2 regions of the Kribbella sp. NPDC050124 genome follow, and region 1 is predicted to be linked to the other one. Evidence: riboswitches for the same ligand, from Rfam matches in the RefSeq annotation. Region 1 holds a riboswitch; the other holds the start of a gene.
The links. A riboswitch is a leader RNA that binds a small molecule or an ion and turns the genes downstream of it on or off. The one in region 1 is predicted to bind FMN.
Positions count from the first base shown of each region.

Region 2: it holds a riboswitch for FMN, as region 1 does, so the genes downstream of both, ribD (bifunctional diaminohydroxyphosphoribosylaminopyrimidine deaminase/5-amino-6-(5-phosphoribosylamino)uracil reductase RibD) here and ribB (3,4-dihydroxy-2-butanone-4-phosphate synthase) in region 1, are expected to answer to the same signal.

Region 1 is NZ_JBITJU010000001.1:975,315-990,745, reverse strand. It holds gene ACIBL3_RS04970 (hypothetical protein) at 1-526, shown strand, start outside; gene ACIBL3_RS04965 (SMI1/KNR4 family protein) at 523-2,028, shown strand; gene ACIBL3_RS04960 (GNAT family N-acetyltransferase) at 2,022-2,741, opposite strand; gene ACIBL3_RS04955 (adenylate/guanylate cyclase domain-containing protein) at 2,757-3,737, opposite strand; gene ACIBL3_RS04950 (cyclic nucleotide-binding domain-containing protein) at 3,727-4,125, opposite strand; gene ACIBL3_RS04945 (class I SAM-dependent methyltransferase) at 4,187-4,867, opposite strand; gene ACIBL3_RS04940 (3,4-dihydroxy-2-butanone-4-phosphate synthase) at 4,867-6,069, opposite strand; gene ACIBL3_RS04935 (DUF4185 domain-containing protein) at 6,339-7,871, shown strand; gene ACIBL3_RS04930 (threonine/serine exporter ThrE family protein) at 7,877-9,229, opposite strand; gene ACIBL3_RS04925 (sugar-binding transcriptional regulator) at 9,229-10,200, opposite strand; gene ACIBL3_RS04920 (DUF4038 domain-containing protein) at 10,226-11,725, opposite strand; FMN riboswitch at 11,778-11,911, shown strand; gene ribB (3,4-dihydroxy-2-butanone-4-phosphate synthase) at 12,003-12,626, shown strand; gene ACIBL3_RS04910 (transketolase family protein) at 12,610-13,578, opposite strand; gene ACIBL3_RS04905 (transketolase) at 13,575-14,486, opposite strand; gene ACIBL3_RS04900 (sugar phosphate isomerase/epimerase family protein) at 14,483-15,431, opposite strand, start outside.
Region 2 is NZ_JBITJU010000008.1:259,048-274,478, forward strand. It holds gene ACIBL3_RS21060 (amino acid ABC transporter ATP-binding protein) at 1-419, opposite strand, end outside; gene ACIBL3_RS21065 (amino acid ABC transporter permease) at 403-1,173, opposite strand; gene ACIBL3_RS21070 (substrate-binding periplasmic protein) at 1,173-2,045, opposite strand; gene ACIBL3_RS21075 (hypothetical protein) at 2,766-3,572, opposite strand; gene ACIBL3_RS21080 (VWA domain-containing protein) at 3,763-5,814, shown strand; gene ACIBL3_RS21085 (serine/threonine-protein kinase) at 6,337-7,548, opposite strand; FMN riboswitch at 7,990-8,123, shown strand; gene ribD (bifunctional diaminohydroxyphosphoribosylaminopyrimidine deaminase/5-amino-6-(5-phosphoribosylamino)uracil reductase RibD) at 8,263-9,291, shown strand; gene ACIBL3_RS21095 (riboflavin synthase) at 9,292-9,903, shown strand; gene pnuC (nicotinamide riboside transporter PnuC) at 9,900-10,568, shown strand; gene ACIBL3_RS21105 (bifunctional 3,4-dihydroxy-2-butanone-4-phosphate synthase/GTP cyclohydrolase II) at 10,570-11,808, shown strand; gene ribH (6,7-dimethyl-8-ribityllumazine synthase) at 11,808-12,278, shown strand; gene ACIBL3_RS21115 (class I SAM-dependent methyltransferase) at 12,283-12,912, shown strand; gene ACIBL3_RS21120 (MFS transporter) at 12,939-14,081, shown strand; gene ACIBL3_RS21125 (VOC family protein) at 14,196-14,636, shown strand; gene ACIBL3_RS21130 (hypothetical protein) at 14,662-15,431, opposite strand, start outside.

The DNA of each region.
Region 1 (15,431 bases):
CGACCGGGAGCAACCGGGTGTGCTGCACCTGCGGGAGGACTGGTTTCCCGCCGAAGGCGTCGACGGGATGGACAGCTCGGCCTTCGCCGACCTCGTCATGGACGTGCTGATGCGGCACAACGACCAGCGCGTCACCGGCGGCTCCTGGAACGGCGACAGCATGGTCGAGGCAGTCGTCCGTGCGACGGGCCTCAGCCTGCGCGAGGAGCGGGACGCCATGTCCGCCCAGGCGGAGCACGCGAGGCAGCACGGCGCGTCGAACGAGGAAGCCTTCGACAGGACCTACTCGCGGATGGAGGCCGACCAGAGCCGGCACACCAACCACCTGGTGCTGGACTTGGGGCGCGTGCTGGACCACTACAGCCAAGCCCGGCAGGCGCAGCCGCAGACCCCGCCGATGGATCTCCTGCGCGGTCTCCTGGCCCGCATGGTGGCCTCCGAGGTTCCCGGCGTCCTCTGGACCCGCCCGGCCACCGACGACGAACGCGCCATCCTCGCCGACTCCGCCTGGAACAACGGCGCATGAAAGCGCCCAACGTCCTCGCCGCGATCGCGCGTACGGTCGCCGAGGACGGACCGGAAGGCTGGCAGCAGGCGACACTGACCGCGACGATCGGCGAAACCTGGACGTACCGCAGCGGTCCCCGCTACCAGCCCGACGACGGGCCTTATCGGGAGGACGAGGGCGAGCGCCTCCACAAGCAGCTCACCCAACTCCACGAGGCGGTCGATGCGGTCGACTCGGTCCTGCTCGACCTCGTCGTCCACGCTTCCGGTGAGTACGAAGCCGTCACCAGCGAGTCCCTCAAGGACCTGAACCCCGGATACCTCTACGTCCTCGACCCCGACGACCTGCCGGTCGAGCCCGGCGAACTCCAGTCCGGGCCCGCGCACGCCGTACCGGCGGGTGACCCGAGCGAGGCCGTCGAGCTCCTGCACCGGTACGTCGCCCACGTCGAGCGGATCCTGGACCGGCAACCGGGTGAGCTCTTCGGCAAGCTGCCCGAGCCCGTGCAGGCCGAGACCGTCGACCTGCCGCCGGACCTGGTGGCGCTGTACTCCGTCATCGACGGCGACGGCGGCGCCGGGATCTTCGACAACCACGTGTGGTTCGGCCTCGAGTCGGTAGCGGAGCCGTTCCTCGAGCGCTGGTGGAGTGCACGCGACTGGGCGACCGAGGTGTCCAATCCGCCGCAGCTCGATTGCGTTCCGGCGCTGGCGGTACGGCGAGCACGCGACTGGCCGGCGTGGATCCCGTTCGCCGGCGACACCTTCGGCAACTTCCTCGCCGTCGACCTGGACCCTGGTCCGCACGGCTCGCCGGGACAGGTCGTCCGGATCGGCAAGGACCATCAGACCGGACCGGTCTACGTCGCCGACTCGGTGACCACCTTGCTGCGGCTACACGTCGAAGCGCTGGACCGCGGCGACTACAGCGAATCCAACGGCGTCGTCACCGTCCACTGGAACGCCACCGACGACGACCGAAGCCTGCTCGAGGTCAACGGACAGGCCGCGCCACTCCAAGGTGTGCACGACGGCATCCAGGATCTGCGGGTGAAGAACGCCTTCCAGGTCGATCTCGAGCCGGTCCGCGGCCTGCCCGTGCTCTGGTACGTCGCCCTGACGAACTGCGCGACCGCCGACCTCGCGCCACTCCAGGACACCCCGATCGACGAGCTCTTCGTCGGCCTCGACCAGATCGACCTGAGCAGGCTGAGCGGTCACCCGACGGTACGACGCCTGACGATCCAGACCCGCCTCCCGATGGACCTCAGCCCGCTGCGCGCACTGCCGGCACTGCAATCGCTGGATCTCTCGAAGGCGGTGGCGCAGGACTACAAAGTGCTGGACGAGCTGACTGACCTCAAATACTTAGGTCTCCGCGCCGACCAGTGGCAACAGACGACCGCACCACCGAATCTCGCCGCCGCCGGCCTCCTCGGCACCCCGACCTTCGCCGAGGCCACAGACTGGGCCGCCCGGTTCTCCCCCGGCGACCCGGCCCGCCACGACGGGACCTACTGAAAGCCCGCCCCAGCCACAGGACGGTACGAGTACCCAAGCCGGTGATAGACCGCGATCGCGGCCGCGTTGTCCCGGTCGACCATCAGGCCGGCACGACCATGCCGCTTCACCAGCTCGGCCGTGACGAACCCGCACACCTCACGGGCCAGACCCTTGCCCCGAGCAACGTGTGCGGTGGCAACGCCGGCCAGGAAGCCGACCTCCGGTGCGCTCCACGCGTCCGCCGCGATGCTCAGCAGCTCCCAGTGATCACCGGTCACTGCCGCCCACCGCCGTACGCCGGAACGCCCGGGCCACGCGTACGACGCTGGCGCGGCCGCACGGAGTAGCGCCTCGATACCGTCGTCGCCATCGAGCCAGACAGCCGTGGTGGTCACCGCGGAATACTCAGTCGTGTCCATCCAGCCGAAGGCAGCCGAGAACGACAGACCAGGCACCCGGTCGGCGAGCTCCCGGATCAGCCGCTCGTCGCCGAACGGACGGAAGCTCGTCCCGACCTCGGCGAAGACCGCGACGGTGAGCCGTGCGACCTCGTCAGCGGGGCCGACGACCGCCAACCGATCGCGCTTGGAGAGATCCGGTGCGGCGACGGCCACAGCTTCCCCGTCGTACCAGGCCCGGACGCCCGGGCGGAAACCCTGCCCGGCCCAGACGATCAGCGGATCGCCGGCACTCGCCGTCGCCAGGTCGGCCGTCGTCAGAATCTCGCGCACACCAGCAATTCTGACTCACTCAGCACGTTGCACGGCGTACGGGACCAAGTGGTGGTAGCCGCGGACCGAGACCCGCCGGAGCCGGCGCAACCGGTAGTCGGAGTGGCCGTCCAGCGCCGCGGCCAGCTCGCGATCGGCGAGGACGCGGCCGGGTTTGCACTCCGAGGTGAGGCGGGCGGCCAGGTTGACCACCTCGCCGTACACGTCGCCGAGCCGGATCAGGATGTTGCCGTAGGCAAGACCGATGCGCAGCTCGGGCAGTTCCCCCGCAGCGGCGACGGCGTCCTGCAGCGCCAAGGCAACCGCGGCACCCTGCGCGGCGGTGTCGGTGACGAACAGCACCTCGTCACCGATCGACTTGATCACCCGCCCGCCGTTGAGCGCGACCACGTCCGCGGCCGTGCCCTCGAAACGCTCGATCAGCTGACCGAGCTCGACCTCGCTCAGCCGACGCGCCAGCCGCGTGTAGCTGACGATGTCGGCGAACCCGACCGCGCGGATCCCGCGGGCCAACTGGTCCGATCCGGCCACCGCCCGGCCCGCCGCCGCGGCCAGGTGGCGGCGCCAGACGTAGGTCTGCAGCTGCTCCATCGCCGGGAGCAGCAGCCCGGCCACCTCGATCGCCTCGTCGGCGGACAGCTTCGTGTTGCCGAGGAACTCCAGGAACATCGCGGACTGCCAGGACGCCAGCCGGGACTGGGTCTGGCCGAGCTTGCGGGCCAGCGAGGACTCCAGCTCGGGGTCGATGAAACCGTCGTCCTCGAGGGCCGCGACCAGCCGCAACGCCTCGACGTCGCCGTCGGTGAAGGCGACCTCGTCGTCCGGCACGGTCGCGAACCCGAGCGCGTGCCACATCCGCTCGGCGCGGCCGATCGAGATCCCGGCCCGCTCCGACACCTGGATCCGGGTGAACTTCCGCTCGCCGCCGAGCAGCGCCTGCTCGAAGTCCTGCTGGACGGCCGCCGGATCGACCGGCGTCGCCGGCTCAGGAACCACCGCGGCGCTCGGCGATGGTGGCGTCGATCGCATCCCGGAACGCGGGCAGCCGGTTGGTCAGGTCGTCGAACTTCTCCCGGGTGAAGTGCAGCAGCTGCAGCCGCGACCTCGCCGTCACCGTTGCCGTCCGCAACGTGTTCTTCCGGACCGCCACCTCACCGGCGATGTCACCGGGGCCGAGCTCGGCGATCTCCTCGCCCTTCACCCGGACCGCCGCCGTGCCGCTCAGGATCAGGTACGCCGCGTCCGGCGGGGTCTGCTCCAGGATCAGCGACCAGCCGGCCGGCACCGAGACCTCCTCGCCGGCCCGGAAGATGTCCCTGATGTCGCGTCCGGACAGATCCGCGAACAACGGCAGGTCCCGCGGGGATGTCCTACCCAAAGCCACGTCGATCCTCCGAGCCCGCCGGGCCACCCCGGCGATCAGCCGATGTTTCCAGTCGGTAACTCTAACGGACGGCCCCGACCAGGAGTAAGGCCGGCCGACGCCGATGGACGGCGAGATGCGGGTGGCGCTCGACCTGCGCCCGGGTCGGCACCGGCTCGTCCACCATTTCCAGGCGGAATCCCTGCTCTCGCAGCGCACGCAGCACGGTCCCGATCGTGCGGTGATACTTGATCACACCGTCCACGAACCAGGTCCGTTGCCGCGGGCCCTCGTCCGCGTAGTCGTCGACCACACAATCGGCCGCGGTCAGCGGCGCGGTCACCACCGGATGCTCGATCGAGAACACGAAGGATCCGCCCGGCGTCAGCCACTGCGCGACCCGAGCGACCAGCCCCGCGAAGTCCTCGACGTAGTGCAAGACCAGGCTGCTCACCACCAGCTCCACCGATCCTGCCGGAAGATCGAACCCAGCCAGGTCCGCCCGGACGTATCGCACCCGAGGATGCCGAGCAGCCGCCGCCAGCATCTGCTCCGACGCGTCGACCGCGATTACGTCAGCGCCACCCGAAGCCAGCCGGACGGCCAGACCGCCTTCACCACACCCGAGATCCACGACCCTCAGCCCCTCGACCGGCGGCAGAACGGCGTGTATCGCCGGGATCTCGAGCTCGTCGTTGAGCCCGAGCCCCGTGCGCCGCAACTCCCGGTAACCGCTGAGGAAGACGGGATCGTCGTACAACATCACAGCCACCGGACCAAGTCGTGGATGTCGATCATCGGCAACTCCCAGCGCAACGCGAACTGCTCGAGGTCCGTAGGCCCGGCCATCACGCCGTCCGGCCGCATAACCTCGCAGCACACGCCCACCGGCACCAGCCCGGCCGCACGACACAGCGCGACAGTCGCCTCGGTGTGCCCGAGCCGCTCGGCCAGCAACCCGGGTCGCGCCGCGAGCGGGAACACGTGACCCGGCCGCAGGAAGTCCGTCGGTACGGCGTCCGGCGCCGCCAGCCGGCGAATCGTCGCCGCCCGCTCGACCGCGGACACCCCGGTCCCCACGGCGGACGCCAGATCGATCGACACGTGCATCGCCGTACCCTGCCGATCGCCCTCGCCCGGCATTGGCGGGATCTGCAGCCGCTCCAGTACGTCGGCCGCACACGGGATCGTCGTGTGTCCACAGGCGTTCGTGAGCAGGAACGTCATCGCCTGTGGCCGGAACCGCTCACCGGCGAAGACGACATCGCCCTCGCTCTCCGCAGTCGGGTCCCAGACCACGACGCCACCACCAGCGGCGATTTGCGCGACGACCTTCTGCACGCCGATCTCTCCACTGAGCTGACCCGCCCACGGCAACTGACTGACCGCCTTCAGCAGCTCGGGTCCCTGACCGTCGCGGGCCATCCGGACGAGCAAATCGCTCTCCAGGTTGACCCGGTCGCCTTCGGCCAACGCGCCGAGCGTCGTCTTCTCGAGGGTGTTCGGCACCAGGACGACCGAGAACCGGTCCTTCAGCACCTCGGCCACGGTGATGCTCACGCCGTCGATCGCGACCGAGGTCTTCGCCACCAGCTTCGCGAGCAGGCGATCCGGCGGCTTGATCCAGACCCGGCGGCCGGCCGGTTCGGCGGCGACCCGGAGCACCTTGCCGACCCCCTCGACGTGCCCCTGCACGAGGTGCCCGTCGATCCGGTCGCCCGCGGCGATCGGGAGCTCGACGTTCATCGTCGTACCGGCTGAGACGCGGTCCAGCGTCGTACGGCGCCTGGTCTCGTCCGTCACGCTCACCCGCACCTCGCCGGCGCCCGCCGGCTCCGCGGTGAACCTGACGCCGTCGAGACAGACCGCCCCACCCGGCGCGACCGCGATCGCGGACTTCACTCGCAGGACGTCGCCGACGACCTCGACGACCGCCGCGGTGTGCTCGATTCTTCCTGTGAACATGCTTCGCTCTCCGGCTGTGAGTTCCGGTCAGGGACCACCGTGGGGTCCGAGCTAGAAGCGGGGTATCACCGCGTGGCCCCGGTCAGCGCCGGGTCACTCCGCCACCGGCGGAGCCGACGGGCCCGGGAAGCTCCCGACCGTCACACCTTGGAATCGCACCAGCAGGAAGTAAACCACACCCAGCCATTGACCCGTTGACAACGAAGGACTACGTTCGTCGGAAATCGATTTCTCACGATCGTGCTCTGCCCCGCCCGAGGAGACAACGCATGCGGAAACGATTGCTACTCGTCCTGCCCGCGCTGATCGGAGCCGCCCTGGTGCCGGCCGACCAGACCTCCGAAGCCCAGGTGTCAGCGGTGCCCTCGCCCGCCGAACGCGTCGCCAAACTGACCGGTCCCGGATCGATCAACGACACCGAGGCGCGGTTCGCCCTGAAGGCGACCGACCTCGGAATCCTCTGGGACAACGGTTCGGAGGAGATCCTGACCGCGTTCGGTGACAGCTACGGCAGCGGCTGGACCGGACCGGGCGGAGGCGCCGGCGACCCGGCCACCATCGACTGGCGCTGCAACCTGCTGTTCCGCAGCAAGGACCGCAACCTGGCCGACGGGATGTCGCTGGACTCGGCCGCCGAGGACCACCCCGGCCACGCCAAGCAGTTCCTGGACTGCAAGAAGGTCGACCGGGACGAGCACACCGTGATCCCGACCGGCGGTATCGCGGTAGGCAAGCGGCAGTACGTGCAGTACATGTCGGTCAACTACTGGGGTCCGGCCGGCAGCTGGTTCACGAACTACTCCGGCTTCGCCTACTCCGACGACAACGGCGAGACCTGGACCAAGGACCCGAACGCCCGCTGGCAGAACACCAAGGCGTGGGACAACAACTTCCAGATGGTGGCCCTGGTCCGCGACACCCCCTCGGGCTTTGTCTACATGATTGGTACGCCGAACGGCCGCTTCGGCAACGCGCACATCGCCAGGGTTCCGGAGAAGCTGGTCCTGCAGAAGAGCGCCTGGCGATACTGGGACGGCCGGACGTGGTCGCCGCAGGAGAGCGCCGCGGCGCCGATCGCGATCGGCCCGGTCAGCGAGGTCTCCGTGCAGTGGAACGCGCACCTCGGCAAGTGGCTGATGATGTACCTGGACGAGACGCGAGCATCCGTCGTACTGCGGTCGTCGACGTCGCTGACCGGTCCGTGGAGCGGCGAGAAGGTCGTTGTCAAGGGCAAGGACTTCCCCGGCCTCTACGGGACCTACATGCACCCGTGGTCGTCCGGTGAGGACCTGTACTTCACGATGTCGCAGTGGGACCCGTACAACGTGTTCCTGATGCGCACCAAGCTGACCGACGACGGTCAGGCCACCAACCTGGTGACGGATCCCGGCTTCGAGGACCAGACCGGCAGTACGCCGACGTCGCCCTGGCAGCTCAACGGTCGCGGCGGCATCGACCGGACGAACCTCGGCCACAGCGGCGCCAACAACGCCTACGTCCGTGACTCGATCGGCACTCACCAGCTGCAGCAGAACGTCGCCGTCCGGCCGCATCACCGCTACCGCCTGTCCGCCTGGATGCGGACCGCGGAGAACAACACCGAGACGATGCTCGGCGTCCGCACCCTGCGCGGCAGCACGATCGCGCAGAAGACCAGCGGGGCACACCCGGCGTACGAGAAGGTCAGCGTCGAGTTCGACTCCGGTCGTGAGTCCCTGATCCAGCTGTACGGCGGCTTCTTCGGCCGCGGCCAAGACGTCTGGCTGCAACTGGACGACGTCGTCCTGGAGGAGATCGGCTGAGGCGGCTACTGAGTCTGGGCAGCCCGTCGACGAGACCGGCGGGATGCGGTCCGGCGACGGATCGGACGGCGGGGTCCGACCAAGCGTGGCCCGGCGAGGCGATCCTCGAGTCGCCGGGCCTCGCGGCGGATCGGCTGCGCGACGTACTCGCCGAGGATCACCCCGGACGCGAGCGCGACCCCGATCGCGACCGCGGTGGCCAGGCTGACGATGCCGATCAGGTTGCCGAGCCCCATCAGCTCGTACAGGCCCTTGTAGATGGTGAGTCCCGGCAGCAGCGGAATGGTGCCGGAGACCACGACCACCAGCGGCGGCACCCCGGTACGACGCCCCAGCGAGTAGCTCCCGAGACCGACCACGAAAGCCGCAGCCGCCGTCGACCACGCCGGTCCGAACGAAGCCCGCGTCATCAGCGTGAAGACGAGTGACCCGAGCGCCCCGATGATCGCGACCGGCGGCAGCGCCCGTGGCGGCGCGTACGACGCGTAGGCGAAAGCCAGCGCCATCAACGCGCCGGATCCGACCATGATCGGCAGATTCGCCAACTGGATCGTCTGCGCCTCGATGCCGACGTGCAGCCCGAGCTTGATCCCCAACGTGAGTCCGAGGCTGACCCCGGCGATGATCCCGCCGGTCAGCAGCATCGCCTCGAGACTTCGAGCCGCCGCGGTCACGTAGTACCCGGTGATCGCGTCCTGGACGGCACCGGTGAGCGCGATCCCGGCCAGCAGCATGATGATGCCCGCGGCAACGACCAGTGACGGTTTCACCGGCGCGTGGACGGCGTACAGGATCAACGCGACCGCGGTGGCGACGAACGCGCCCGCGACCTGCTGGTAGAACGCGGGCAGCCGCTGCCTGTTGAACCAGCGGTTGTTCAGGTCGATCACGATCGCGGTCAGGACCGCGACCAGCGTGATCAACCAGCCGCCACCGAGCAGCAGCGTCGCGCCACCCGCCATCACACCCCAGGCCAATACGGCGCTCCAGCGCGGGTACGGCGGTCCCGCCGAAGTCAGCCGCGCCAGCTCACGACTCGCCTCGTCCCGGGTCACGTCGCCCCGGGCGAGTCGCCGTACCAGCCGATCGACATCGGTCAGCCGGGAGAAGTCCTGCGAGCGGTAGCGGACGAGGCGGATGTGGGTCTCCGGCGCGACGTCGGGCGCCGCCTGGTACGAGATCGCCATCGAGGTGAAGGTGATGTCGACCTCGCAGCCGCGCAGCCCGCCGGCCGCGGTGACCCCGAGGATGGTCGCGGTGGCGTCCGCCGTACCGGCGCCGCTGGACAGCAGCACCTCGCCGACCCGCAGGGCCAGGTCGAGCGTCCGGTAGACGTCCTGCTGCTCCTCGCGATCCATCAGGCGTCGAGCAGCCGGTTGGCCATCGCCAGGTCGGTGATCAGGATGTTGACCCAGCCGCCGAGCAGGGCCGCCCGGATCGCGGAGAACTTCCGGTCGCCGCCGGCCACCCCGATCCGGCGCGGCACCGCCAAAAGCTCCTTGGCGGTCACCCCGATGACTCGCTGGTCGAACGTCGAGCGCACGTGCTTTCCCTCTTCGTCGAAGAACCGGAAACAGACGTCGCCCACCGCGCCGAGCCGGCGCAGCTCGTCCTGGTCGGCCTCCGCGACCGCGTTCCCACTGCGCTGCAGCAGCGGCGAGGGCTCGAGGCTGCCGATCCCGACCAGGGCGTCGGTGAGCTGTCCCCAGGTGCCCAGAACGTCCCGAACGGACACGTCGTTCATCATCGCCCGCCGGACCGCCGGGGTCCCGACCAGGCCCGGGGCGGGCAGGTAGACCGGCATCCCACCGGTCAGCTCGGCGAACCGGGCCGTCAGCCGGGTCGCCTGCATCTGCACCGCCGCGTCACCCAGCCCGCCGACGATCTGCACCACCCGGTCCACGACCGGCACGCTCTTGCGCGGCATCCGGTCGACCGCGCTGATCAGCGTCTCGCTCCAGGACGAGATGCCGATGACGTGCCCGCCGGTGAGCGTCATGTCGATGTACGCCGCGGCGCCCGAGCCGAGCGCCGGGAGGACGTCGTCCGCCATCCCGAGGGTGTCGACGACGACCGCGTCCCGCAGTCCGTACCGGCCCTGGAGCTCGTCCTCGAGGTCACTGTGCACCCCGCTCGGCATGGTCACCACGGTGTGCACGATGCCGACCTCGACGGCTTGCTTGAGCATCCGCGAGACCCGCGCCTGGGACAGGTTGAGCTCGGCCGCGATCTTCGGCTGCCGGATGCCCTTCTCGTGGTACATCCGGGCCACCTTCGCCAGCAGCCGCAACTCGTCCAGCCCTGGCTGGCGCACCGCGCGGTTGTTCACGTCGAGACCCCCTAACAGACGACGACTATAGGTCAGCCAGGCAGATGTACACGCGGGGCTGTCCACCGGCGTCGGGGAGGACGGCCCGCGGCGAGTCGCGCTTGCCGGTGGCCACCACCGAGCCGTCGCGCGGGTCCACGATCGTGTACGGCAGCGGTACGTCGTCGTCGAACACCGGCACCGTGCCGCCGTGCTCCCGATAGATGACCAGCAGCCGCCCCGGCACGCTCAGCGCCCGGCCGGAGATCACCCGGGTCCAGTCCGGTTCCATGTCGGTCGTCGGCAGTCCACGCAGGATCTTGGTGAGCAGACCGAGGTACGACGACCCCTCGAAGCCGACCGCCTCCCGCCAGCCCGCGCCCGGCGCAGCGAAGTAGTCCGAGTGCCCCGGCTCGTCGGGATGCAGCTTCCACTGCCACAGGCTGCCGGCGCCGTAGACGACGCCCATCGTGCCGCCCGCGCACAGGTTGCTCCACGCCTCGTGCCCCTGCCACCAGCCGGTCGCCACGCCGGTCCGCCCGGTGTTCTCGTACGTCGGTTCGCCATTCGCGATCGCCTTGACGGGCTGATTGCGCCACATGTCCGCCACCCGCTCGGGCACGTGTTCACCGCTGTGGCCCGTCTGGCACCACTGGAAGTCCAGCCAGTCCGCGTCCTGGTGGGCGTCCGCATGGATGTGTGGGCGGTAGTGGATGCCCGTCGGCTGGGCGTAGCAGTCCGTCGCGTGGACCTCGGCCCCGCCGGCTGCGATCTGGGGCTCGCGACCCGAGCCGTCCCCGCCGACCAGGTAGATCGCCGGTTGAGCGCCGTACCGGGCGACCAGGTAACGGCAGTAGCGGGCGTACTCCGCCGGCGGTACGACGGTGCCGGCGACGTCGAGGCCCTTCCAGCCGAAGCCGTGGAAGACAGGCTGGAGCACCGGGACCAGCCCGTGCTCGACCAGGATCCGGAGCAGTTCGTCGAGGTACTGGAAGTACTCGACGTTCAACTGGTTCAGGTGTCCGTCGGCGAGGTCCTCGAAGCCGACCGCGAAGCCCTCGTCCTGGGTCCGGTCGCGCGGACCGACAGCACGCATGTCCGGTTGCACGGTCATCAGGAGGACGGCGTTGAACCCCTTGGCCTGCCGGTCGGCGGCGTACTCCCGGACCTGCTCGGGGGTCGCTCGCCAGGGCAGCGCCCACGCAGTGTCCCCGGCGAGGATGGCGGGCGTGCCGTCCGCGTGCACCAGACTGCGGCCGCCGGGCGACATCCGCCAGAAGCCGTGCGCGTAGAACGGGTTGTTTTGGTCAGGATCGGCCGGTTCCACGTCGAGCTCGCCGCTGTCCGAGCCACTCGTCCAGGTCCACCGGCCGGGTGACGGCGCGGCGAAGCGGACCCGCCAGATGTCACCGCCGTCCCAGAACGCAGGACGCCGCAGCCGGAGACCGCTCTCGTGCTCGAAGTCCGCCCACTCCTCGGCGGCGTACGGCTCGTCGTGAGTGCGGGTCAGCGACAGCTCGACCTCACGCCAGACTGAGATGGACATGACACTCCAAGGGTGGTTGAGACGGATAGACTGACCGGCGAACAGCAAGACCACACGTGCTCTGGGGTCGGTGAAATTCCGAGCCGGCGGTGACAGTCCGCGACCCGCAGCTCCGCAAGGAACTGCGGTTGACCCGGTGGAACTCCGGGACCGACGGTGAAAGTCCGGATGGGAAGACGCACGTGGCAGTCTTCGCGGTGCGCTGCCGTCGTCGTGGCCGGACGTGCCCGCGGAGCTTGTCGTTGCCCCGGAGTGCCAGGCCGAGAGGACAACGACCGTGCATTCCGCGACAGCACCCACGCACTTGGACACCATCCAGCGCGCGATCGACGAGATCGCCCTGGGACGGCCCGTCGTGGTCGTCGACGACGAGGACCGCGAGAACGAGGGCGACCTGACCTTCGCCGCGAGCCTGGCGACCCCCGAACTGATGGCGTTGCTGGTCCGGCACACCAGCGGTTACGTCTGCGCACCGGCCGCGCCGGAGGTCCTCGACCGGCTCGAGCTGCCGCTGATGGTGCCGGACAACCAGGACAGTCTGCTGACCGCGTACACGGTGTCGGTCGACGCGAGCAGCGGGATCGGTACCGGCATCTCGGCCGCCGACCGGGCCCGGACCGTCCGCGTGCTGGCCGACGTTGCGGCGCAGCCCACGGACCTGATCCGGCCCGGTCACATCCTCCCGCTGCGGGCAGTGGAAGGTGGTGTCCGGCAGCGGCCCGGTCACACCGAGGCCACCGTCGAGCTCGTCCGGCTGGCCGGGCTGCCGCCGGTCGGCGTGATCGGCGAACTGATGAACGACGACGGCACCCTGATGACCGGGCCCGACCTGCGTGCGTTCGCCGACACTCACGGTTTCGCGATGATCTCGATCGCCGACCTGGTCAGCTACTTGTCTTGACCAGTTGGCGGGCGGAGTCCGCGATGCCCTCCGGCGAGAGCCTGTAGCGGTCCAGCAGGTACCCGGCCGACCCCGTGGGCGCGAACTCGGGGATCCCGAGGATCGACACCCGCGCCGGATGCTGCTGTACGACGGTCTCCGCGACCGCACCGCCGAGGCCGCCACCGGACACCGCCTCTTCCGCGGTGACGATGCCGGCCGTCTCCCGCGCGGCCGCGACCACGGCCTCGACGTCGAGCGGTTTCACCGTCGGCATCGACAGCACCCGGGCCGAGATCCCTTCGGTGGCGAGCTGTTCGGCCGCGGCCAGCGCCCGCCACAGCACGGTCCCGTTGCTGATCAGCGTCACGTCGTCGCCGCCCCGGACCGTGATCGCCTTGCCCAGCCGGAACTCGTAGTCGTCGGCGTACACCTTCGGCACGCTCATCCGGCTGACCCGGATGAACACCGGCCCGTCCGAAGCCGCCGCCCAGCGCAGCGCGGCCGCGGTCTCGATCGGGTCGGCCGGGACGATCACGGTCATGTTGGAGATCGCGCGCAGCCAGGCGATGTCCTCGATCGAATGGTGTGTCGGGCCGAGTTCGCCGTACGCGACGCCCGGGCTCATCCCGCACAGCTTCACGTTCGTGTTCGAGTAGGCGACGTCGGCCTTGATCTGCTCCAGCGCGCGGCCGGTCAGAAAGCAGGACGCGGCCGAGACGAACGGGATCCGGCCGCCGTTGGCCAGGCCGGACGCGACGCCGACCATGTCCTGCTCGGCGATCCCGACGTTGATCAACCGGTCCGGGAACGCCTTGCGGAAGCTGTTCAGCTTGCTGGACCCGACCGAGTCGTTCACCACCCCGACGATCCGGTGGTCCGCGTGCGCGAGCTCGGCAAGCGTCTCGACGTACGCGTCCCGGCAGTCGTACCGCGGCTGGTCCGCGATCGAGGTGGTGTCGACAACGGTCATGCCTGCTCCTTGGCGTATCCGGGAACAACAGCTTCCAGCTCGGTCAGCGCCTGCCGGAACTCCGCCGCGTCCGGCACCCGGTGGTGCCAGGCGACGTTGTTGCTCATGAACGAGATCGGGTGCCCCTTGTGCGTGTGGGCGATCACGAAGGTCGGCTTGCCGGGCCGGAAGGGTACGGCGGACAGCACGTCGAGCAGCTCGCCGTGGTCATGGCCGTTCACCTCCACCACCGCGAACCCGAACGCCATCGCCTTCTCCGGCAGCGGATCCAGGTCGTTGGTCTCCTTGGTGGTGGCGCCCTGCTGCAGCCGGTTCCGGTCGACGATCACGGTCAGCCGGTCCAGCTGGTACTGCGAGGCCGCCATCATCGCCTCCCAGTTGCTGCCCTCCTGCAGCTCGCCGTCGCCGACCAGCACGTAGGTCCGGCGCATCGACACGTCCAGCTTGGCCGACAGCGCGTGCCCGACCGCGACCGGCAGCCCGTGGCCGAGCGGACCGGTGTTCGCCTCGACCCCGGCGACCTTGTTCCGGTTCGGGTGCCCGTTCAGGGCGGACTCGGGCTTGAGGAAGGTGGCGAGCTCGTCGACCGGCAGGAACCCGAAGGTGGCCAGCGTGGTGTACAGCGCGCCGGCGACGTGCCCCTTGCTCAGGATGAACCGGTCGCGCTCGGGATCGGCCACCGTCTCCGGCGTGATGTCGAGCACCGCGCCGTACAGGGTGGCCAGGATGTCGATGGCGGAGAAGTCGCCGCCGATGTGGCCGGCGCCGGCGTGGTGGACCAGCTTGAGGTCCTGGATCCGGATCTGCCGGGCCGCCTCGGCGATGTGCGCCACCTGCTCGGCCCGGCTGCTGTGGATCGGCAGCCTGCCCAGCACCGGCATCGTCGTGTGTTCGACCGTCAGACTCATACGATCTCCGCCATCGAGCTCAGCAGCACCTTCTGGACCAGCTTCTGGGCGGCCAGCGCGTCGTGCGACGCCTGCGCCGCGGCCAACGCCTCGTCGTCCAGTACGTCGAGCGCGTGGTGCACCGCCTTGAGGAAACGGATCGCCTGCTTGGCCGCCTCGACACTGTCCTCGCGGAACGGGAACTGGTCCAGCTGCCAGACACCCTCCCAGTTGTTCTTTCGCAGCGTGTGGAAGAACTCGAACGTCTCGACCAGGTGCACCGAGCCGACCACCATGTCGTCGTCCCAGCCACGCAGGTTGTCGTTCACGTCGATCGCGAACAGCCGGTTGTAGTCGATCGCCAGCTGGGCGGCGTCGGCCGGGGTCTCCTGGCCGTACAGCGAGTGCCCGAAGTCGAGCAGGATGCCGAGGTTGGGCAGGCCGATCTTCTCGATTCCGAGCAGCGTCCGGGCGACGTTCGGGAAGATGATCTTCACCCGCGGCTCACGGGGCTTGTACTCGATCACGAAGTTGATGTCCGGGTGCGCGGAGACGAGCTCCTTCAGGCCGTCCAGCGCCAGGTTCCAGATGTCGTGGTAGTCCACCTGGAACGGGTAGTCCCAGCCGTCCTGGCCGGGCCAGAGCTTCACGTACGAGCAGCCCAGGTCCAAGGCCTGCTCGGTGGCGTTGTGCATCAGCTCCAGCGCCTGCTTGCGGACGCCGGGGTCGGGGTTGGTGAAGGATCCCTTGACGAAGTCGCGGGTGTAGATCTCCGGCGTGATCGCGATCGCCTTGAGGTTGTTGCGCTGCAGCGCGTCCTTGACCTCGTCCAGCGTCCCGTCGTACCCGGCGAACGGCCAGTTCAGGTCGACCACGGACAGGTCGCCGACGGCGCCGGCGCGGTCGATCTGTTCGAGCAGTCCGACGGGGTCGCCGTACCCGTCGGTGGCGTAGCGGTCCTTGTAG
Region 2 (15,431 bases), on a different contig from region 1:
GGCCGCGCCGGCGCCTTGTTCGCCAGGCCGACGAGCTCGAGCTGCTCCAGCGCCGCGACCTCGGCCTCCTCCGGCCCGAGCTTCTTGATCTTGCGCAGCGGCAACGTGATGTTCTCGAGCACGCTCTTGTGCGGGAACAGGTTGAAGTGCTGGAACACCATCCCGATCCGCCGCCGCAGCTCGTCCGGGTTGCCCTTCAGCACCGACTCACCGGCCAGCCGGACGTCCCCGGCTTCCGGTTCGAGCAGCCGGTTGACCGCTCGCAGCAACGTCGACTTCCCGGATCCGGACGGCCCGATGACACACGCCGTACGCCCGGCCGGTACGGCGAGATCGACGCCGCGCAGCACCTTGTTGCTGCCGAACGCCAGCTCGACGCCCTCGACCTCGAGACTGGCCGCCTCAACGGTGGTCTGCATGCGCCAACTCCTCCCGTACGACGTTGTCCGCGCTGGTGCTCTCGTCCGACGGACGGCCCTCGCGCAGGCGCTTGTCGAAGTAGTTCACGAGGTGGGTCAGCGGCACCGTGATCACCAGGTAGAAGATGCCGGCCAGCAGCAGCGGCGACAGGTTGCCGTTCGTCGCGGCCGCGTCCTGGCCGATCCGGAACAGCTCCCGCTGGCTGGCGAGCAGGCCGAGGAAGTAGACCAGGCTCGACTCCTTCACCAGCGCGATGAACTGATTCACGAGCGCCGGCAGCACTCGCCGTACTCCTTGCGGGATGACGACCAGGCGCATGCCGGAGGTGTAGCTGAAGCCGAGCGCGCGGGCGGCCTCGAGCTGGCCCTTCTCCACGCTCTGGATGCCGGAGCGGAAGATCTCGCCGATGTAGGCGGCGGCGATCAGCGAGAGCGCGAGGATGCCGAGCGGGTACGGGTTCGGGCCCCACCAGTGCCGGGTGATCGGCGACAGGCCCTGCCCGATCAGCAGGATCGTCAGGATCGCCGGGAGGCCGCGGAAGATGTCGGTGTAGATCTTCGCCGGCCAGCGCAGCCAGCGCTTCCGGGACAGGGAGAGAACCGCCACGACCATGCCGAGCAAGGTGCCCAGGACGACCGAGGCGGCCGCCAGAATCAGGGTGTTGACCAGTCCCACCTTGAGCATCTCGGGCAGGACTTCCTTCATCGACCCCCAGTCGAGGAAGGTGTCGTTCAGCGTGGACCAGATGTCCATCAGCCGGCTGCGGGAGTGGGGGTGCTGCCGGCCGCGGGCGTGACGGTGCCGCTGCCCGGCTTGAAGTTCGCCGGTACGGCGCGACCCGGGTAGTACTGCTCGACCAGCTTGGTCCAGGTGCCGTCGGCGATCACCTCGTCGAGCGCCTTGTTCACGGCTTCGCGCAGCTTGTCGTTGTTCTTGGCCACCGCGAACGCCATCGGCGCGTCGCTGAGCTCCTTGGCGGCCAGGATCACCGTGCCGCCGCCCTGCTCCTTGGCCATCTTCTCGCCGATCTCGGCCGGCGAGACCCACGCGTCCGCCGTACCGGCCTTGAGCTGGCCGAGCGCGGCGTTGTAGTTCGGCACTCGGACCGGGTTCAGGTTCTTCTGGGTGGCGTAGTCGTCCTGCACGGTGCCCTGGACGACCACCACGCGCTTGCCCTGCAGCTGGTCGAACGTGGTGATACCCGAGTCCTTGGTGGTGTTCAGCCCGAGGTAGCCGAAGTCATACCCATTGCTGAAGGCAACCGTCTTCTTGCGCGCCTCGGTCACCGTGATGGAGGAGCTGCCAAGGTCGAACTGGCCGCCGTTCACCTGCGACAGCAGCGCGGAGAAGTCGGTGCCGACGAACTCCGGCTTCAGGTTCAGCTTCGCCGCCACCGCGGTGATCAGGTCGTTGTCGAACCCGGTGAACTTGCCGTCCTTCACGTACACGTTCGGCGGCGCGTCGGTCAGCGTCCCGATCCGCAACGTCCCGCCGTCGATCAGCCCCAGGTCGTCACCGGCCGCACCCTCGCCGCCGCCATCGCTGCCGCAGGCAACCATCGAGAACGCCAAGGTGACCGCGGCTCCCACCGCAACGATCCGCCGAAAGCCGCTGAACGCGCGCACAACATCTCCTCAAACAGTCGAAAGCAGGCCCAACCGCCCGCCCCCGAACCCAACACCACCCCCACCCGCGCCATTCCACCCCGACACCCACTGAGACACCCCCACAATGTCCACCCACCCCGTGCTATATCCCACCCAAAACCCCAGCATCTAAACCAATCCCCGTGACCCCGGCCACACCCCACCCCCCCAAGACGTGTCGAGCATCACCCACCCACACCCCATCGCCCAGCACCTCACCACCCGCATCGCCCAGCACCCTCACCGCCCGGGTCGGCCGCCGCTTCGCCGACCGCATCACCCACCCATCGCATCGGCCAGCACGTCACCGCTCGCATCGCCCAGCACCCTCACCACCCGGGTCGGCCGCCGCTTCGCCGACCGCATCACCCACCCATCGCATCGGCCAGCACGTCACCGCCCGCGTCGGCCGCCGTATCACCGACCGCATCACCCACCCACCCCATCGCCCAGCACCTCATCACCCGCATCGCCCAGCACCCTCACTGCCCGGGTCGGCCGCCGCATCGCCGACCGCATCACCCGCCCACCACGAGCCGGGCCAGAAGGTCCGGATCGGGTTCTCCGTGCATCGGGCATCGCATCACCGCCCGCGTCACCGCCCGCGTCGGCCGCCGCATCACTCACCGCATCGGCCGCTGCCGGGCCGACGCCTCGTCGCTCGCCCCACCTACCGGATCGGCTCGACGCCTGTGGTGGTCAGCCGTGATGTTGCTCGTAGTGCGCGAGTGCGTCCGCCGTCCGGCCGGCGCCGTACGTCAGCAGCAACTCGGCCAGCGCAGGCGACTCGCCCGCGATCGCGCCCGCCGCCCGCTGGACCTCGTCCGCCGAAGCAACAGCCCGAAACAGATCCTGAATCTCACGTACGACGGCCCGCGCCGGCGGCTGCCCCACCACAGAGCCTGCAGCCGCCGCCGACAACCCAGCGTGCCCCTGCCCCAAAGCTGCCCCGTCGCCACCCAGCATCGGCGGCGTAGCAAACGCCGCCCCAGCCACTTGCCCCGCCTGGCCACCTGCCTGCCCTGGATGGCCGCCGGCCTGCCCGGATCCACCGCCCACCTGCCCGGGCTGGCCAACCGCGTGCCCGGCCCCACCGGCCGCCTGCCCGGACCCACCCGGCGTCTGCCCGGACCCACCGCCCGCCTGCGCGGACCCGCCGGACCCCGGTCTCGGCAGGTGTGTAGTCGGGTCAGACCGTGTGAACGCCCCGGTGGCGCCCCGGATCGCATCGAGCGCTCCCGGGATGTCGTACTCCCTGACCTCCCCAATCATCGCCAGGTGGGCGAGATCGTCGAGCGCCTTCAGTCGCGAGACCACCGCCGGATTGCCGATCTTCACCCGCTGGGCGCTCATCAGTTGCGAAAGCATCGGCGCAGACAGCCCGATCACCTGGGCCACGCCGCCTTGCGTCAGCCCGAGTGGCCCGACCACTCGGCGAACGAGCTCACCGAGCGGCTCGCCGTACAGTTCGGTCTGCTGCTGCAGGTTGTGCGCTGTCTGATCCATGTCTGTGAACCCCTCCGACCGCCGCCGTGATAGCGACTGCAAACCATCTTCGCAGTTGCGAACGCGAATTTCCAGTCGCCTCCCGCGACTTGTGGACGAGGTGGCACGCGCAAGAGGTGTGGATCGCCGCTTGACATTTGCGATCGCAAACGGTCAGTGTTTGCGGCAGCGAATCTCACTGGAGGAAACGATGACGGCTCTGCAGCGGCACCGCCGCCCCGCGGTGTGGGCGATCCTCGCCATCACGCTGACCGCCCTACTGGCCGGCCTGGCGACCGGGTCCGCGTACGCCGATCCCGACCCGGGCAACAGCAAGCTGGTCCTGGTGCTCGACTCGTCCGGCTCGATGAAAGAGCCGGCTGGCGACGGGCAGACCAAGATCGTCGCCGCGCGCACCGCCCTGGGTCGCGTCATGACCAAGCTCCCAGCGGAGGCCGAGGTAGGCCTGCGGGTGTACGGCGCGACGGTCTTCAAGCGCAGCCAGCCCGGCGCGTGCACGGATACCCAGCTGACGGTGCCGATCGGGACGGACAACCGGCCACAGTTGCAGGCCGCGATCGCGAAGTACAAGCCGTACGGCGAGACCCCGATCGGGTACGCGCTGCAGCAAGCCGCGAAGGACCTCGGTCCGACCGGTCAGCGCACGATCGTGCTCGTCTCCGACGGTGAGGCGACCTGCGCGCCCGACCCGTGCGAGGTGGCGCGGTCGATCGCCAAGCAGGGCATCGACCTGAAGATCGACGTCGTCGGCTTCCGCGTCGGCGGAAAGGCCCGCACCCAGCTGCAGTGCGTCGCCCGCGAAGGCCGCGGCGACTACTACGACGCGGACTCCACCATCGACCTCGAGGCCGGCCTGGACCGCCTGTCGACCCGAGCGTTCCGCCCGTTCCGCATCTCCGGTACCCCGATCCACGGTGGGCCGCAGCAGGAAGGTGCGCCGGTTGTTGCCCCGGGCCACTACTCGGACACGTTCGGCGGCGACGAGACCGCCCTCTACTACCTGATCAAGCGCAGCATCAAGGGATCCACCCTGCGGGCCGGGGTGAGCTTCCGGCGAATCCCGAGCGAAGAGCTGGTGGTCCAGGCCGAGGTGAAGCTGAAGACCCTCGGCGGCGACCAGTGTGGCTGGAGCTATCCGCGGGTGTTCGGCAGCGACCAAGGACTGGCGACTGGCACCGCCTCGAGCTGGTCGGATTGGCAGAAGGAGTGCGCCGACGAAGAGCAACTGGTGCTGACAGTCTCACCGGGCAAGGACTTCCGCGAACTCAAGGGTGTGCCGTTCGAGCTGCGGATCGACGAGGAGCCGCCGGTGACGTCGACGGCGAACCTGCCCGCAGAGGCCGGCGACCCGGTGTGGACCCAGATGCCGGGCACGACCCCGCGCGAGATCGTCCCCGGATCGAGCTTCCCGGACGCTCCCTTGCTCGAGCCCGGCAGCTACAAGACGACGATCATGCCGGGCGAGCTTCAGCTGTACCGCGTGAAGGCGGACTGGGGTCAGCGGATCCAGGCCCAGTTCACGGTGCCGAAGCTCGGCGCAGCGACCAGTGAGGCACTCGGAGGTACTCGTTACCTGGACACGGCACTGATCTCACCGATCGGTGAAGACGTGTACTCGGTGTTCGCGAAGAACGTGCCGGGAGGAGCAGGCAAGCGCGGCGTGCTGACCAGGCAGGGCACGGTCCAGGCGATCACCACCAAGGAGATCCGCTACCTGAACCGAAACGGCGCCAACAACCAGGACACCGGCACCTCGATGCCCGGCGAGTACTACGTCGCCGTCTCACTCACCCGCAAGGACAACGACAGGGCCTTCACTGTCCCGATCACGCTGACAGTCGGAGTGGTCGGTACGCCGGGCACCGGCAAGCCCGAGTACGTCGACGGCGCCACCCCCGTCGCCGGCACCTCAGTCACCCCGTCACCGACCGCCACCCCCTCGGAATCCGGCAACGAGAACGAAAACGGCAGCACCCCCCAGGCCGGCGGCCCCGTCCAGGGCAACCCGCCCAACTCCACCGACACCACCCCCATCGCCCTCATCGCCGGCCTCTCCGGCGGCGGCGTAGTCCTCCTCCTGGTAGGCGCCCTAGCCCTCCTCCGCCTTCGCCGAAAGCCCGCCATAACCCAACCAAGCGCCACCGCATGGCGCTCCGGCCCCCAGCAGTACCCCAACCACCCCAATCCCAGCGGCCACCCCAACCAACGCGGCCAACGCCCGTCCCAACCGCCGTACAACTAACCCGCCACGCACCCCACCAGAGCCCGGGCCCACAGCCCGGGCTCTGCCCACGTCAGCCGGCGCCGTGCTGTTGATCTCACCCGTGACGCATCCCGCCTCAGTAGCCCCTGGAACCTGCCCCGCGTCAGGCCTCAGTTAAGGAGGAGCCAGGAGCCTGCGGCTAGCGGGCCTCCAGCCCTTGGACACCCGATCGCACGGGCAACTCCGAGCCAACCAACGCCATGGCCTGCCCTCGCCCCACTCCACCCCGGCGCCTCGCACGCGTCAGCAACGTGCAAACCCTCGGTGGGCCAACCGGTCCCTCCAACCGACGTTGCAGAACTCGGTCAGCAGACACACGGCCAACTCACCGCCGTCCGCCCGCCCTAACGCCGGACCGCCCGCCTAACGCCGGACCGCCGACTCGACCGCCGGACCGCCGGAGCTCCGGCTCGACCGCCGTACGGCGAGCTGAGCGGACCTGCTGCTGACCAAGCGGTCATGGGGCGCTTCTCAAGCTCCGGAGCCGTCTGGGGTTTGGTGCTACTTGAGGACGAGCCAGGTGGCTGTTCCTAGGAGGGCTAGTGCTCCGGTGAAGCTCAACGAGGCGACCCAGACGAGCAGGCGACTGCCGGGGCGAGCGGCCTGGGTGGTGGTAGCGGAGGCGGGGGATGCCGAGGCGGGTGATGCCGAGGTGGTCGGGGATGTGGCGGGGGTGTGCGAGGGGTGGATTCGGGCGGGGGTGGGTATGGCGGGGCGGGCGGCGACGCTGGCGTCGGCGGGGCCTGTGGTTGATGTCGGGGTTGTTGGGGTGGTGGGTTCTGGGGCGGGCGGCGGGGTTGGGTAGTGGGCGGGGTTGGTGGTTGATGGTGGTGGGGTTGGGGCTGGGATGGGGTTGGTTGGGGGTGGGCCGGTGGGGGTCCATGGGGGTGGGAGGGGTGGGAGTTGGTCGAAGACTTCGGGGGAGTCGGGGTGGGTGGACCAGGGGGTGGTGGAGGTGGGTGGGAGGGCGCCGGACTCGGCCAGGAGGCGGCCGGCACCGCGGGCTGTGGTGGGGCGGTGAGTGGGGTCGGTCGCCGTACTGCGGTGGATGAACTCGGCGAGGGGGCCTTCGACGGGTGGGAGTTTGCCGTCGGGGCCGGGGCGTTCGCCGGTGAGGAGTTCGGCGGCGACGGCGCCGACTGTGTAGAGGTCCTGGCGGGGGTCGGGATCGGCGCCGGCGAGTTGTTCGGGGGCAATGTAGCCGGGGGTGCCGAGGATTGTGCTGTGACGGGTCATCCGGGGTTCGTCGAGCAGGCCGGCGATGCCGAAGTCGGACAGGCGCAGGTGCGGGCGGCCCTTGCCGGTGGCGTCGAGGAGCAGGTTGGCGGGTTTGAGGTCGCGGTGTACGACGCCGGCCGCGTGTACTGCGGACAGGCCGTGCAGCAGTTGGTCGAGCAGTACGGCGACGTACGACGTCGGTAGTGGGCCGTGGTCGCCGAGCAGGGTCGCAACCGAGCCGCCGCGGACGAGGTCCATCGCGAACACGACCTTGTCGTCGTCAGCCGCCCACCCGTGCGGCGCCACCACGTGCGGGTGCTCGATCCGCAGCGACTGCTCCCGGACGAACCGCAGCAGGGTCGCGGCGTCGTGCTGCCCGAGCACCTTCGCCGCCACGTACGCCGACCGCCGCAGGTCCCACGCCCGCCACACCGAGCCCATCCCGCCGGTCCCGATCAGATCGATCAGCCGATACCGCCCCGCAAACGCCTCCACCGACGAAAACCTACCGCCCCACCAGCCGAGCCCACCCCAACCACCACGAGCCCCCAGCCACCTCGACCTACCAGTCACTGCCGGGTTATCGCACCGATGCCGTGCTGTAACCCGTCAGCGGTGAAACAGCTGTCGGTGGGGATCAGCCCGCCGACAGTGAACCAAACCGGCGGCCGGGGCATGGTCGCGAAGGTGGTTGGGTGGGGTGGCGCTGGGCTGATGGGGTCGGGTGTGGCCGCTTGTCCTGGGCGTTGGGGTGGGGTGCGGCCGCTTGTCCTGGGCGTTGGGGTGGGGTGGCCTGAGGGGGGTGCGGGCGCTTGTCGTGGGCGTTGGGGTGGGGCTGAGGGTGGGGGTGAGCGTTGGGTGGGGGTGACCAGGATGTGACCTGGGTCCTGGTGGGGTGGGGTGGGGGTGGCACACTTGAAGTACGAGTGAACCCACTCGCGTGCTCCGGGGTCGGTGTAATTCCGAGCCGGCGGTGACAGTCCGCGACCCGGCCGCAGCAGTTGAGCGGCCGGTTGACCTGGTGGAATTCCGGGACCGACGGTGAAAGTCCGGATGGGAGGCGCACGCGATCGGCGGGTGCGCTCTGACGTTCGGCAACGCGACCCACAAGGTCTGCCGCGAGGTGCGGCGAGCGACCCCCGGACGGCAGTGCGTTTGCGCCGGTTGTCACGACCCCCGGAGTGCGTCCGTGACAACGAGGGACCGTGAGTGAACAACGCTTCGCCGATCGACGTCGCCTGGATGCGGCGTGCGATCGAGCTGGCCGCGAAGGGTATCGGCAGCACCCACCCGAACCCGGTGGTCGGCTGTGTCGTCACCGGCCGGGACGGGCATCCGGTCGGTGAGGGCTTCCATGCCGTTGCCGGTGGCCCCCATGCCGAGATCGTGGCGCTGACGATGGCCGGCGACCGGGCCCGCGGCGGTACGGCGTACGTGACGCTCGAACCGTGCAACCACACCGGCCGGACCGGGCCGTGTGCCGACGCGTTGATCGAGGCCGGTGTCGCGCGGGTCGTGTACGCCGTACCGGACCCAAACAGGCAGGCCGCCGGCGGCGCCGAGACGCTCCGGAACAAGAACATCCAGGTCATCGAGGGCGTGCTGCAGGAGGAGGCCGAGGCGGTCAACCACGTGTGGCTGCACAGCGTCCGGATGGGCCGCCCGTTCGTCACCTGGAAGTTCGCGACTACCTTGGACGGGCGGTCGGCCGCGCCGGACCGGACCAGCAAGTGGATCACGGGACCGATCGCGCGCGCCGACGTACACCGCAAGCGGGCCGAGTGCGACGCGATTGCCGTCGGCACCCAGACCGTGCTGGACGACGACCCGGAGCTGACGGTCCGCGACGAGCACGACGTACCGGCGGCCCGGCAGCCGCTGCGGGTCGTGGTCGGCGACCGGGAGATCCCGGAGACCGCGAGGGTCCGCAACGACCGCGCGCGGACACTGATCCTGCCGACGCACGACCCCGCCGAGGTGCTCCGGCAGCTCGACGACCACCACATCCGGCACCTCTGGCTCGAGGGCGGCCCGACGCTGGCCGCCGCCTTCCTGCGCGCCCAGCTGGTCGACCAGATCGTCGCGTACGTCGCCCCGGCCGTGCTCGGCTCCGGGTACGCCGCGATCGGCGATCTCGGCGCGGAATCGATCGACCACCTTCGGCGGTTCAAGCTAGCGGACGTCACCCGTCTCGGCGACGACGTCCGGCTGACCCTGACTCCTCTTGGAGGGAAGTAGATGTTCACCGGCATCATCGAAGAACTCGGCACCGTCGAGTCGCTGGACCTGCTGGACGGAGACGCCGCCCGGCTCACCATTCGGGGCCCGAAGGTGACCGAGGACGCCGGGCATGGCGACTCGATCGCGGTCAACGGCTGCTGCCTGACGGTGATCGAGCACGGTGCCGGCGTCTTCACCGCCGACGTGATGCGCGAAACCCTGAAGCGGACCAGCCTGGGCAGCCTGGACAAGGGCTCGAGCGTCAACCTCGAGCGTGCGGTCACGGCTCACGCCCGGCTCGGTGGGCACATCGTCCAGGGCCATGTGGACGGCACCGGGACGATCGCGAGCCGCACGCCGGCCGAGCACTGGGAGGACGTTCGCGTCGCGACCACGCCCGAGATCCTCAAGTACGTCGCCGAGAAGGGCTCGATCGCCATCGACGGCGTCTCCCTGACCGTCACCGACGTGGACGACGCGACCGGAACCTTCGGGGTCAGCCTGATCCCGACCACGCTCGAGCTGACTGTGCTCGGCCGCAACGCGGTCGGCGACACGGTCAACCTCGAGGTCGACGTGATCGCCAAGTACGTCGAGCGGCTGCTCACCGCCAAAGGAGGGGACCAGTGATCGACTGGTTGCTGCACTCGGAGGTGGAGATCGCCGGCTCGCCGGTGCTCGTTCGCGAGATCGTCGGCAACGTGTTCGGCCTGGGCAGCGCCCTGTTCGGCATGCGCCGGCTGGTCGCCGCGTGGCCGGTCGGCATCGTCGGCAACGTCCTGCTGTTCACCGTCTTCGTCGGCGGCATCTTCGACACGCCGCAGGACAAGGATCTATGGGGTCAGGCCGGTCGCCAGGTGTTCTTCGCGCTGGTCAGCCTCTACGGCTGGTACCGCTGGTACCAGACCCGCCACGGCGGTGCGGGCAAGGCAGTGCAGCCGCGGTGGGCGACCACGCGTGAACGGCTCGAACTTCTCGGCATCGCGGTCGTCCTCTACGCGATCTCGTACGTCGTCCTGCGCGAGCTCGGCTCGTGGGGACCGCAGTGGGACGCGTGGATCCTGACCGGCTCGATCCTCGCGACGTACGGGATGGCTCGCGGGTTCGTCGAGTTCTGGCTGATCTGGATCGCCGTCGACGTGGTCGGCGTACCGCTGCTGATCCAGGCGAAGTTCTACCCGTCGGCGACGATGTACATCGTCTACGGGTTGTTCTGTGTCGTCGGGTTCGCCTCCTGGTGGCGGATCCAGAACCGGGAGCGGACCGTGGCTCCGGAACCAGTGGTGGTGGGCTGACATGGGTGATGTGCTGAAGCTGGACACGATCGAGCACGCGATCGACGAGATGCGGGCCGGGCGGCCGGTGATCGTGGTCGACGACGAGGACCGCGAGAACGAGGGCGACCTGATCTTCGCCGCGTCCAAGGCGACACCGGAGCTGCTGGCGTTCCTGATCCGGTACAGCTCCGGCGTGGTCTGCGTCCCGATGGAGGGCGCCGAGCTGGACCGGCTCGGCATCCCGCTGATGACCCCGCACAACCGGGAGCGGATGCGGACGGCGTACACGATCTCGGTCGATGCCCGCGACGGCGTCAGCACCGGGATCTCGGCCGCCGACCGGGCCCGGACGATCCGGGTGCTGACCGACTCCGCGTCCGAGCCGTACGACGTCGTCCAGCCGGGGCACGTGTTCCCGCTCCGCGCCCGCGACGGCGGCGTCTTGGTGCGGCCGGGGCACACCGAGGCGTCGATCGACCTGGCCCGGCTGGCCGGGCTGACGCCGGCTGCGGTGATCTCGGAGCTCGTGAACGACGACGGCACGATGAAGCGCGGCCCGGAGCTGCGTGAGTTCGCCGACGAGCACGGGCTGGTGCTGGTGTCGATCGACGATCTGATTCGCTACCGGCGCCGTACCGAGAGCCAGATCCAGCGCGTCGCGACCACCACCCTGCCGACCCAGTACGGCGATTTCGTTGCCCACGGCTACCGGAACGTCGTCGACGGGTCGGAGCAGCTGGCGCTGGTCCGCGGCGAGATCGGGGACGGGCCGACGCTGGTGCGACTGCACTCGGAATGCCTGACCGGTGACGTGTTCGGGTCACTGCGGTGTGACTGTGGTCCGCAGCTGGACGAGGCGCTGCGTCAGGTGGCGGCCGAGGGCGGTGTCGTCGTGTACCTGCGTGGGCACGAGGGCCGTGGGATCGGGCTGCTGCACAAGCTGCAGGCGTACGAGCTGCAGGACGCGGGCCGCGACACGGTCGACGCGAACCTGGACCTCGGGCTGCCCGCGGACGCCCGTGACTACGGCACCGGCGCGCAGATCCTGGCCGACCTCGGTGTCACGTCCGTCCGGCTGCTGACCAACAACCCGGACAAGCTGGCCGGCGTCCAGGGCTACGGCATCGATGTGGTCGAGCGCCGGGGCATCTCGATCGACCCGACCGAACACAACCTGCGGTACCTGCGGACCAAGCGCGACCGGATGGGCCACCACCTGCCCGCCGGTGTCCTCGCCGAAGAGAACGGAGCCGGCTGATGTCGGGCAGTGGAGCACCCACCATCGAGACCCCGCGGGCCGACGGCGCCCGCGTCGCGATCGTCGGAGCGCAGTGGCACCCGAAGGTCACCGACGCCCTGGTGGCCGGGGCGATCCGCGCGCTGGACGAGTCCGGCGTCACCGATTACACGGTGATCCGGGTGCCGGGATCCTTCGAGCTCCCGGTCGCGACGTTGCACGCGGCGAAGAGCGGGTACGACGCGGTGATCGCGCTCGGAGTCGTGATCCGCGGGGATACCCCGCACTTCGAGTACGTCTGCCAGGCCGCGACCGAGGGCCTGATGCAGGTCGGCGTGAGTACGGGCGTCCCGATCGGCTTCGGCGTACTCACGTGTGACAACGACCCGCAGGCGCTGGACCGCGCCGGGCTCCCGGACAGCCGCGAGGACAAGGGCTACGAGGCAACCCAGGCCGCGCTCTCGACCCTGGTGGCGATCCGTAGCCTTTAGCCTCATGGACTGGCACCGCTGGCACGGCGACTACGACGTACCCGGTTCGTTCCTCGCGCGGCGTCTGGAGGTTGTGCAGGCGCAGCTCCGGCTGGCGCTGGATGCTGCGCCGCCCGGCCCGCTGACGGTGGTGAGTCTCTGCGCCGGCGAGGGCCGCGACCTGCTCGAGGTGCTGCCCGGGCACCCACGTCGTGACGATGTGCGGGCCCGGCTGGTCGAGTTGGATCCACGCAGTACGGCGGTTGCCGCGGAGGCGATCCGGGTCGCGGGGCTGACCGACGTCGAGGTGGTCGAGGGCGATGCGGCGTTGACGGATCAATACCGGGGGCTGGTGCCGGCGGACGTCGTGCTGGCGTGTGGAGTGTTCGGCAATATCGTGGACGCGGACATCGAGCGGACTGCCGACACGTGCCGGCAATTGAGCAAGGCCGGCGGCACGGTGATCTGGACTCGGCATCGGGGCGCGCCGGATCGGGTGCCGGCGATTTGCGAGTGGTTCGAGGAGCGCGGGTTCGAGCGGGTGTTCGTGTCCGATCCGGAGGCTGGTTTCGGGGTCGGCGTACATCGGTATCGCGGTGTGCCTGAGCCGCTGGTGCTGGGGCGGAGCATGTTCACGTTTGTCCGCGACCTGTGAGGTACCGGCCGCTGATTTGGTTGGCGGTGGCAACGTTCTCGACGGGGATCGACGGATATGTGCTGGCTGGGTTGTTGCCGGCGATTGCTTCGGATTTGCGGGTGGTCGAGGCGGTGGCCGGGCAGTTGGTGTCGGCGTTTGCGTTGACGTCGGCTCTGGCGGCGCCGTTGCTCAGTACGGCGACCAGTCGCTGGGAGCGGCGGCGGACGATCGCGCTTTCGTTGGGTGTGTTCGTCGTGGGGAATCTGGTCGTGGGACTCGCGCCTGGGTATTCGGTGGCCCTCGGCGGGCGGGTGGTGGCGGCGCTTGGGGGATGCCTGCTCAATGCGGCTGTTACCGGTTATGTGATCGCGTTGACGCCGGCCAAGGATCACGGCAAGGCGTTGTCGTTTGTGCTCGGCGGGTGGATGGCGGCGACTGCGCTTGGCGTGCCGGTCGGTTTGGTGCTCGGGCAGTCGAGCTGGCGGTTCCCGATGATTCTGGTCGCGGCGGTGGGGACCATCGCGTTGGCCGGGATCGTGCTGAAGCTTCCGCGCTTGCATTTGCCGGCCGGCACGTTGGCCGACCGGCTGCGCCCGCTCGGTCAACCACGACTGCTGGCCGGCCTGCTCGTCACGACGGGCATCCTTTGCAGCAGCTACACCTGCTTCACCTACGCCACGCTGATCCTCGCACCTGCCTTTCCCGGCGAGTGGATGATCATCCTCGTCATGTTCGGCTACGGCCTGGCCAGCATGCTCGGCAACGCGGTCACCGGGCGGCTGACTGACCGCTTCGGTGCGCTCCGGGTGCTGACCGTCGTACTGATCGGGCTGCTTGTGGACGCGGTGCTGGCCGCGCTGGTGTTCAAGGTCAGCGGTGTGGTGGCTGTTGTCGGTTTGCTGTGGTTCTTCGCCGCCGGCATCGGCAACGGCGGCGCGGCAGTCCCCCAACAGGCCCGCCTAGCCGCCCTCGCCCCCGACTCCGCAGCCATAGTCATGGCCCTAAACGGCAGCGCCATCGCCCTCGGCTGCGCCCTAGGCAGCGCCCTAGGCGGCGTAGCCCTAGCCGCCGGCACCCCCGCACCCGCCCTCCCCGCCGTCGCCGCGTTGATCCTGGCCCTCACCTTGACCCTCCACGCAGTCCTTCCCGCGCGCGCTATGCAGCCACTCCTTCGTCGCGACCGCTAGGCGCGCTCCCTGGTTCCCGCGCGCGGCCGTTGATGACTTTGAGGCCATCGAGCTTGGCCGAGCCAACTTCAGGTGTCAGCGTTGAGCCTTGGATGACAGATCGGACGAGTGGAGATGCGCGTGGAGAACACAACCGCTACCAACAAGACGATGGAAACCTCGGGCCATGCCCTGTTCAGCCGGCTCGCACCTGTTCTGAACGTCGCCGACCTCGCGGCCGAACGGGAGTTCTACGAACGGCTGGGTTTCCCGGTGATCTACGAGGGGCCGGAATACCCGTCGTTCATCGCGTTCGGCACCGACAGCATCCATTTCGGTATCCAGCAAGCGCTCACACCGAACGACCCCCCAAGCGTGCTCACCTGGCAGATCGCAGTCACCGACGTCGACGCCGCGATGGAGCGCTGCCGAGCCGCGGCGGTGGACTTCGAGCTCGAGCAGAACGATCCCGCCCCAGGCTGGAGCTATCGGCGGCTGATCCTGAGAACCCCCAGTGGCTTCCGGCTTGTACTGGAAGGCGAGTCCGAGGCTGCGCGCAGTGAAGGCCACAGCTGAGCAGCTGGGTAGCGCGTGGGGAGGACTAGCTGGTTCGGGTGTGTTGCATTTTCCAGTTGGGGGTCCAGGTGTGGCCGTTGTCGGTGGAGAAGGATTGTTGCCAGGCGGCTTTGTCGGTGCCGGGGGTCCAGGTGAAGCGGACGTCGATTGGTTGGCCTTCCCAGGTGTCGGGGCCTTCGAAGGTGCCGGTGCCGTCGTCGGTGAAGGAGCCGATCACGGGGGTTTCCAGGTGGCCGCGGAGGCTGTTGATCCAGTGGATGGCCCACGTCTTCGACGTCGGGTTGTAGATCCGCAGCGTCGCGCCCCGGAACCCTTCGGTCGGGAACCACCCCTCGTCGAAGCTGACCGCACCGTCGAAGTACGACCACACCTCCATCTGCGACTCGACGTCGTACCACTCGGCCGGCGAACCCAGCGCGGGCTTCCGCCGGCTGTTGTGCATGTCCCAGCGCCCGACGAGGAAGTCGAAGTCGCCGGTCAGCTTCGGTACGTCGAGGGGCGGGGGCGGCGTGTCCCGGCGAGTGAAGTCCATGACCCAGTTGAGTTCCCAGGTCTCGCCGCCGTCGTTGGAGTAGCACTGCTCCCAGTGCGCGGTCTGCTCGGTGATGTCGGACCACTCGTAGCTGACCATCACGGTCTGCCCGTTCACCACCTCGTCCGCGCCGACGAGCCGGCAGGACGTGCCGTCGGCCGTCCAGCCGCCGCGGACGGGCGGGTAGAGCTCCATGGTGCGGCCGTCGATCCACCAGATGCTCCACTCCTTGGCCTCCGGGTCGAACAGCCGCACCGACATCC